2 regions of the Mycobacterium xenopi genome follow, and region 1 is predicted to be linked to the other one. Evidence: riboswitches for the same ligand, from Rfam matches in the RefSeq annotation. Region 1 holds a riboswitch; the other holds the start of a gene.

Region 1 (4,240 bases):
AGGCCGCGGCAGCGGCCAACATCGGACCGGCTCCGGGGCCGGAATACATTCTTGCCGAGTTGATTTCGGGCGGGAACAGACCGAAATCCATTGCCAAGGCCATCACAACACACCTCTTTCACCCCGTCGCGATGGTGTTGGCGGCCTCAGTCTCCGCGTACGAAGCGGCGCTGGCCCCCAAAACCCGCACAAAGAAGTCATGAACTGCTGCGGCCTGAGCGCTGACCGCCTGATACATCTGTGCATGCGCTGCGAATTGCGTTGCAGTCAGCGCTGATACCTCGTCTGCCGCGGCGGGAATCACACTGGTGGTGGGGACCGCGGCGGCCGCGTTCTGGGCAACCATCGTCGCGCCAATCCCTTGGAGGTCGCCGGCGGCGGTGGCCAGCAGTTCCGGCTGTGTGGTCACAAAAGACATGGGGATTCTCCTCACGCAGGCAAAACGGAACCCAAAGACGGTGGGCAGTCGTGTCAGAGCACGTCAACATCACGCACGCTCGCGGGCGAAGCGGTGCGTGTTAGGTGAAGCGGCGCAAGCCGATTCAGGCGGTACGAAGAATGCCGGGGTCGGATCCGAACGAAACGGTCACCGAACTCGGATATGGACTATCACTAGGACTCATTTCGCTCTCACCTCCTCACGGCCAGGGCACACGGGGGTGCCGTCACGTCGCACAATGGGGTGAGGCCGACCCGGCGAAAGTGCCGGGCGCGGCACCCCTCTCGTCAGAGCTTTGGCACTGCACGGCGTATCCGGCATTTTGTCCGGAAGCCACTTGGGCTCAACCCTTAAGCCGGGAGGAGCTGTCCTGACCCTGGGCGTCTTTCGACGTTCGGGGTCAGTGGCCTTTGTCCGTGCAGACGCCTCACCTAGCGAGGTGCTTGCACCGGCAATCGTGGCACTTAATGCGGCGCCAGTCAACCCGGACGCGGTTGAATGTTGCAATCTGACCGGACCGCCACCCTGAGCTGGGAGGCGGCGAGACTTCGAGGTCCGGCTTCTCGTGGTCCCGGCCTCAGGCGCCGACGTATCGACCCTGCGCTTAGCCCTGCTGCAGCGACCGAGCCGCGTCATCATTCCACGCACCTCGGCGGGCTGGCGCGCTACCGAATTTCGGCCGAACGCTTGACGAGCACTGGTTGAGAAGACCACCATGAACACGCAAGCACCTCGCTAGGTGAGGCGTCTGCACGGACAAAGGCCACTGACCCCGAACGTCGAAAGACGCCCAGGGTCAGGACAGCTCCTCCCGGCTTAAGGGTTGAGCCCAAGTGGCTTCCGGACAAAATGCCGGATACGCCGTGCAGTGCCAAAGCCCTGTCGAGAGGGGTGCCACGTCCGGCGTGTGTTCGCCGGGCGCTCGATTCCCCTGCGGTGCTGCGATCGGGTGACACCCGCGCGTGTCTCGGCCGTAAGGAGGTGAGGACGCAAATGAATCCAAGCGATAGCCCGTATCGGTATTCGGCGTCTGTTTCACCCAGATCCGGCCGCGGCAGTTCCGCTATTGCCTGAGCCTGGCATTCGCTGACGCTGAATTCGACCATGCCGACCGCTTTGCGGTGCGGGATAGCCCGCTGCGACTGCGAGCAGGCCATCGTTTTACCGAAATGCGTTGAGTTGTCTTGTCTTCCACAACGCCCCTGTTCTCGAACATATTGCGAGGAGCCGATGACTTCCCTGTCCACTGAGGTACACGGACGTGTCGACAGACCGCCAGCCGCCGATGCCGCGATAGTCCAGACCGCATCTGACGGAACGCCGCGGGCAATCGCCGACGCGGCCAGGCCCGCCGTGGTGGATGCAGCCCACGTTGGTGACATCGTCGGCGCCTTTGGCCGTATTCGCCGGGACGCCACGGGAATGGGCCGCAGCCGCTGGCAACGACTGCGGGCGCTGCTTGTCATCATCGGCCCGGGACTGATTGTGATGGTTGGTGACAACGATGCCGGCGGCGTCGCCACCTACGCCCAGGCCGGGCAGAACTACGGCATGAACCTGTTGTGGACGCTGGTGTTGATGATCCCTGTGCTCTACGTGAACCAGGAAATGGTTCTGCGACTGGGAGCGGTTACCCGAGTTGGACACGCACGATTGATTTTTGCGCGCTTCGGCAAGTTCTGGGGCGCTTTCAGTGTCGGAGACTTACTCATTCTCAATGCGTTAACGATTGTCACCGAATTCATCGGAGTGTCGTTGGCGCTCGGATACCTAGGTTGCCCCAAGACGATCGCGATACCGGCGGCCGCGGTGCTGCTCTTCGGAGTGGTGGCTGGTGGTTCGTTCCGTCGTTGGGAGCAGCTGATGTTCGTGTTGATCGCGGCCAACGTTGTGATCATCCCGATGGCGTTGTTGGTGCATCCCAGCTTCGGTACCAGTGCCCGCGGCCTGATTCCCTCCCTGCCCGGCGAGCCCGACTCCATCGTGCTGATGCTGATCATGGCAATTGTCGGCACCACCGTGGCGCCGTGGCAGTTGTTTTTCCAGCAGTCCAACATCGTCGACAAGCGCATCACACCGCGCTGGATTCGTTACGGCAGAGCTGATCTGATCATCGGGATAGTCGGTGTGATCGGCGGTGCGGTGGGGCTGATGACAGCCGCCGCGTTCGGACTCGGTGGCACCCCAGCCGAAGGTAAGTTCACCGACGCCGGCGATGTCGCGTTTCATCTGTCCGACCACGTCGGGCACACCGTTGGCGTCCTGTTTGCAATCGTGTTGCTAGATGCATCGCTGATCGGCGCCAACGTGGTTGCGTTATCAACTACTTACGCGCTGGGCGATGCCCTGGGCAAGCCACATTCGTTGCACTGGAAGGTCACCGAGGCGCCGCTGTTTTACGGAATCTATGCCGCGTTGCTAGCGGTGTCCGCCGCGGTCGCGTTCAGCCCCGATCACGTCCTAGGCATCATCACTCAGGGGGTCCAAGCCCTCGCCGGGGTCCTGCTGCCGTCGGCCACCGTATTTCTGGTGCTGCTATGCAATGACCGCCCGGTGATGGGCCCGTGGGTGAACACATTCCGTCAGAACGCTATCGCATGGATGATCGTCTGGTCATTGATAGTGCTGTCGCTGATGCTGACGGCGGTGACGTTCTTCCCCAACCTGTCCACACCCACGCTGGTAAGCGGTTTGGTCATTGGTGCTGTGATAGGCATATTCGGCGCGGCGATTGTGTTCGCGGTCGGTTGGTATGCGGATCGCCGCGAGTTGGAAGACACTGTGCCGTTGGGCGCGCTGAGTCTCGACGAGTTGGAGGAGCTCGACGAGCTGTCGAAATTGACCGGCCGTGAACGTAAGGCGTTGCGCGACAAGATTCGCGCAAGCTGGACGACGCCGAGCTTGGCAACTCTGCCCAGACCGGTGATGTCGCCGGTGCGTCGTGCCGGGCTGTTCACGTTGCGCGGCTACCTTCTGCTTGCCGGCGTGCTGGTCGTCGTGAAGGTTCTCGAGGCTGGCCTAACCTGACGGTCGGCGCAGTCGAAATCCTCTGTCCGCCGGCCGTGATCACGTGACTGGTGGTCAGGCCACGAGTCGATCGCCGGTGGCTGCGAGTCCCGCCGACCAGCCGCCAGCCGAGTCACCGCAGCCATCGCGACGGTCGCGATGACAGCCGGCCCCAAACCTTGCGCCCAGCCGAGCGGACCCACGGGCGTGCAGCCGAGCAGCTGGCTGACCCCGGGAAGGCTGACCATCGCGATGAATGCGGCGAGCGAGCCGGTGGCGGTGAGCAGCACCAGCGGGGCGTGCGACTCCACCAGCGTCTGGCCAAGCTGCGTGGCCACCAACGCGATCAGCGCGACGGTGGAAGCGCGTTGCCGACGGCCGGTGAGCGCGGCCATCGCCCACGCGGCCGCCGCAGCCGTTGCGGTGGTCCCTCCGCGAATGCCGACGGCACGCCACAATGTCCGTTCGTCGGGGCCGCGGCCGGCGCGACGCACTGGCCCGCTGGGTATGCTGACGGCGAGAGCGGCGGCGGGTAAAGCGTCGGTGAAGACGTTCATGAGCAGCAACTGACGGGCGTTCAGCGGCGAGTTGCCGGTGAGCGCACTGCCGATGATCGCGAAGATCACCTGGCTGGCGTTGCCGCCGAGCAGCACCGAGACTGCCGCTTGCACCCGCCGCCACAACCGGCGTCCTTCCTCGACCGCGTGCAGCAGCGATTCGATGCGGCCGTCGGTCAACACCACGTCGGCCGCGGTGTGGGCCGGGTCGCTTCCATGTGCGACGACGCCGACACCG
Region 2 (4,240 bases), 280 kb from region 1:
TGATGGGCAATCACGACAACCGGGCGTCGCTGCGCGAACATCTGCTTCGCGAAACCCCCACCATGGCGCCGATGGACCGGGTGTACGACATAGCAGGCTTGCGCGTGATCGTGTTGGACACTTCGGTTCCAGGCCATCACCACGGACAGGTCGCGGCTGATCAGTTGCAGTGGCTGGCCGACCAACTGGCCGAACCCGCTCCCTTCGGCACCATGCTTGCGATGCACCATCCCCCGGTTCCGTGCGTGCAGGATCTGGCCGTCATGGTGGAGCTGCGCGATCAAGCCGCGCTGGCCGACGTTCTCCGCGGCAGCGATGTGCGCAGCATCCTCGCCGGCCACCTGCACTATTCCACCACAGCCACTTTCGCCGGTATCCCGGTGTCGGTGGCCTCGGCGAGCTGTTACACCCAAGATCTGCTGACGCCTGGAACCCGTGGCCGCGACGGTGCGCAGGCGTTCAACCTAGTGCACTGTTACCCAGATACTGTGGTGCACACCGTCATTCCCCTGGTAGCCGGAGCAACAGTGGGACGGTTTGTTTCTCCGGACGCCGTGCGGCGTGAACTCGCCGACGCTCAAGTGAGCATCTTGCCGGCCACCCGAATACCACGCATCGCACCGCAATTGGCGCGTCACGAGTGATTTCCCAGCGGGCGGGGTCCAGCGCGCCCGCCCGCTGGGAGGTCTTACTCGTCGGCTGCCGCTCGTTCCCACGGCGCCGGCACCGGGAAGTACCTTTCGAGGAACTCGCCAACGACCTGTGCCCGCTCTTGGGCGCTGACCTCGGGGAAGCTGCCGTCGTTGAGACAGAAGAAGTCAAACTTGCGCTTCTTCAACAGCTTCGGCAGTTTCGCCAGCCCCGAGCGCAACGTGGTGTCGACGTAGAGTACCTTCGCTGCCTCGTTTTGCACCGCGCGCCCGGTCATCAACGCGTAGTAGTGGTACAGCGAATTGGTCACCGAGATGTCAGTGCTGGACCGGAAGCGGCTTGCCTGGGTGCGGGCGAAGTCGGCCGCAAACTCGCGCTCGAGTTCAAACAGGACGCTCTTGCGCAACGGGACGGCGGTGTGCTCGAGGTGGCGGGTGATGATCTTGCCGAACTTCTCCCACAGCAGCTGGCGGTTCACCCGTGCCGCGTTCTCGTAGCCGCTGCGCTCGGGGTGGTTGCTACCGAGTCCAATCCGGGTGGGCGCTTCGATGAATTTGGTGACGCCACCCGGGGAGAAGAACGTCGCCGGCGAAACCGCTCGGCCGAAGAACATGTCGTCGTTGGAGTACAGGAAATGCTCGGCCAGACCCGGAATGTGATGCAGTTGAGTCTCCACCGCGTGGCTGTTGTACACCGGCAGCACAGAAGGGTCGGTGAAGTGTTCTGCGGCGCGCACAATGGTGATCTTCGGGTGCGGCGCGAGCCACTCGGGCACCGGCGAGTCGGTCGCGATGAAAATCCGGCGCACCCACGGCGCGAAAGCATGCACCGAGCGCAGCGCATACTTCAACTCGTCGACCTGGCGGATCCGCGCGTCGGCGTCATCGCCTTCACCGACAACATAATTCGTCATCGCCGCTGCGCGGCGTGCACGGAACTCTGGGTCGTTGCCGTCCACCCAGGAGAAAACCATGTCGATGTCGAACGTGATGTCGCCCGCGTGCGGGGTGAACATCCCGGCGATCGTCGGCCAGGTGCGGCCATGCAATTCGACTTCTGTGTACACAACCTCGTTGAGCGCCAACGTCTTGCGGGTCAGCGAATTTTCGACCGGGCAGATGGCCTGCTGCCCGTCGAACATCCAGAACTGCAACTCCACCCCGGCGGAGGCGCCGTAACGCATGCCGGAGCGCGGGCATTCGCGCCGACGGAACACGCGCAGCAGCCGCGGGTCCGGGTCCACCGAGAGCAATCCGTCGCCGAGATACACCGAGCGGCGCCCGGTTCCGTCGAGGATCTTCGCGCGCAGGGGCGCGTCCAGGCAGGCCGCCATCAACGCGTCAGCGACCCGGGCGCGCAGGGCAATGTCAACGACGAGTGCCGGGCGCCCGTCGGCACCGCGGATGAGCAAGAACGGAATACCCGCTCGCTCCAGCTCGCCGCGGATGAACAACAGGTCCTGCCGCATCGCCTCGTACGGGGTCAGGCGCAACCCATCGCCCGAAGCGGCGACGCGGAGGTCGATCATGCTGGTCATGGGAACACCTGCCTTCCGTACTCGATGTCGGTCAATTACGTGCACACAGAGGGACACCGCAGACGCGGCCGAGCGGCGACATCGCCCTCACACGTTGAGCTTTGGCACTGGCCGACGTATCCCCGCAGCGCCGGGAAAGCCACTTGGGACCACCCCTTAAGCCGGGGAGATCTGTCCTGATCTTGGGCGTCTCTCGACGTCGTCAGATCAGTGGCCTATGTTCGTCCAGAAGCCTCGCCTAACGAGGTGCTCCCGCAAGGTAGCACCGATTTGAACTCTCGGCAACACGGGCTCCGGCACGGCCAAAGCCGTTGATGTCGTTCACGTCCCGCGCCCGGCGAGCCCCTGGCTTGCCCACGGGGCATTCAAACCCGGGTGCGCTGCGCCGCCAATCGCAGCCGCACTGCCATCAAGATCACACCGAGGGCGTTACCGCCGGGAATGTTGCAGTGCTCCTCACACCGGCACGATCCCCAGACCTGGTCATGCCAGGTGTTTCCTTCCACCAGCAGAACGCCATGGGTCTCCAGCAGCCGGCGCGCCAGGTCGGGATTGTTGTCGAACTTCGCGGTGACCACCTCTTCCATCGCCGCGAATTTGCCGCCGGCTTCCCAGCCCTCGACTAGGGGCGCGGCACGGCCGATCTGCTTGGCGCGGGCCGGATCGTCGGTGTTGCGGATAGCGGCCACCGCAGCCGGGTCACGTGTCTTCGCGGCCGCGAAGGCGTGCTCGCTGGTCGGGTAAAGCCAACCGCGATGCGGTGTGGGTGCGGGCGCGAAATTCGACAAGAACAGATACTCCCCCGCGAAGGTGTCGATCACCGGGATATGCAGCTCGCTCACTGGTGCGACCTCCGCGGCGTGCCATCGGGTCCTGTCGGCCAAGCTACGTGGTGGCCGTCCTATTTCGACGACTTGCCACCAGCCGAGCCCTCGGCTTTGGGCAGCAGCGCCTCCAGCGCGGCACCGGTGATCCGCCGAAAGGCCCGCCGCGGCCGGTTCTGGTCGAGAATCGCCACCTCGAGGGTGGACACGCCGAGGGCTGGCTGATCGGCGGCGCCATTGCCACTTCCCGCCCGCAGCGCCTCGACAGCGATGCGCACCGCGGTGCTCAGGTCGGCGTTTTCGGTGTAGGACTCCTTCAGCGCGTTGACGATCGGCTCGGTGGTGCCACCCATGACCACATAATGCGGCTCGTCGTTGATCGACCCGTCATAGGTGATCCGGTACATCTCAGGGGGTTTGGTCTCGCCGTAGTGCGCCACCTCGGCGACACACAGTTCGACCTCGTAGGGCTTGGCCTGCTCGGTGAAGATGGTGCCCAGGGTCTGCGCGTAGACGTTGGCCAGCTGCCGGCCGGTGACGTCGCGTCGGTCGTAGGCATACCCGCGGGTATCAGCGAACTGGATGCCGCCGCGGCGCAGGTTGTCGAACTCGTTGAACTTGCCGGCAGCCGCGAAGCCCACCCGGTCGTAGAGCTCGCTGATCTTCTGTAGGGATCGTGACGGGTTCTCGGCGACGAACAGCACACCCCCGGCGTAGGCCAGCGCCACCACGCTGCGGCCGCGCGCAATGCCCTTGCGGGCGAGCTCGCTGCGCTCGCGCATCGCCTGCTCGGGTGAGATGAAATAGGGGAAGCTCACTTCTCGCTCCGTGGCGCCTCTGCATCTGGCCCGAAAGTGTCAGCACGCGAACGACTTTCGATGACCTCTCGGGCTAGCTCAGCAATGCGCTGCTCGGGCACCTCGACCGCGCCTTCGGCGCCGATGGTGACTGCGGTCGGGTAGATACCGCGAACCAGATCCGGTCCCCCTGTGGCCGAGTCGTCATCGGCGGCGTCGTAGAGGGCTTCCACCGCCACCCGCAGCGCCGAATCGGCATCGGTCACCTGGGAGTAGAGCTTCTTGATCGACGACTTGGCGAAGATCGCCCCCGAGCCGACCGCTTGGTAGCCCTCTTCCTCGAAGTTCCAGCCCCCGGCGGCGTCGAACGACACGATGCGGCCAGCTTTCTGCGGATCTGGGTCGTCGATGTCGAGACCGGCCAGCAAGGG

Evidence for each region. Region 1 has a riboswitch for magnesium ahead of MYXE_RS12535 (NRAMP family divalent metal transporter). Riboswitches for the same ligand answer to the same signal wherever they lie in the genome.
Region 2: linked by a shared signal. The riboswitch ahead of MYXE_RS11180 (stealth family protein) and the one ahead of MYXE_RS12535 (NRAMP family divalent metal transporter) in region 1 are both predicted to bind magnesium.

The regions. Positions count from the first base shown of each region.
Region 1 covers NZ_AP022314.1:2,677,097-2,681,336, forward strand. Annotated here, with positions in the region: gene MYXE_RS12525 (PPE family protein) at 1-103, opposite strand, end outside; gene MYXE_RS12530 (PE family protein) at 119-418, opposite strand; M-box (ykoK) riboswitch at 712-885, opposite strand; M-box (ykoK) riboswitch at 1,164-1,337, shown strand; gene MYXE_RS12535 (NRAMP family divalent metal transporter) at 1,670-3,466, shown strand; gene MYXE_RS12540 (cation-translocating P-type ATPase) at 3,406-4,240, opposite strand, start outside.
Region 2 covers NZ_AP022314.1:2,399,277-2,403,516, reverse strand. Annotated here, with positions in the region: gene MYXE_RS11185 (phosphodiesterase) at 1-644, shown strand, start outside; gene MYXE_RS11180 (stealth family protein) at 689-2,188, opposite strand; M-box (ykoK) riboswitch at 2,268-2,441, opposite strand; gene MYXE_RS11175 (NADAR family protein) at 2,554-3,030, opposite strand; gene prcA (proteasome subunit alpha) at 3,090-3,830, opposite strand; gene prcB (proteasome subunit beta) at 3,827-4,240, opposite strand, start outside.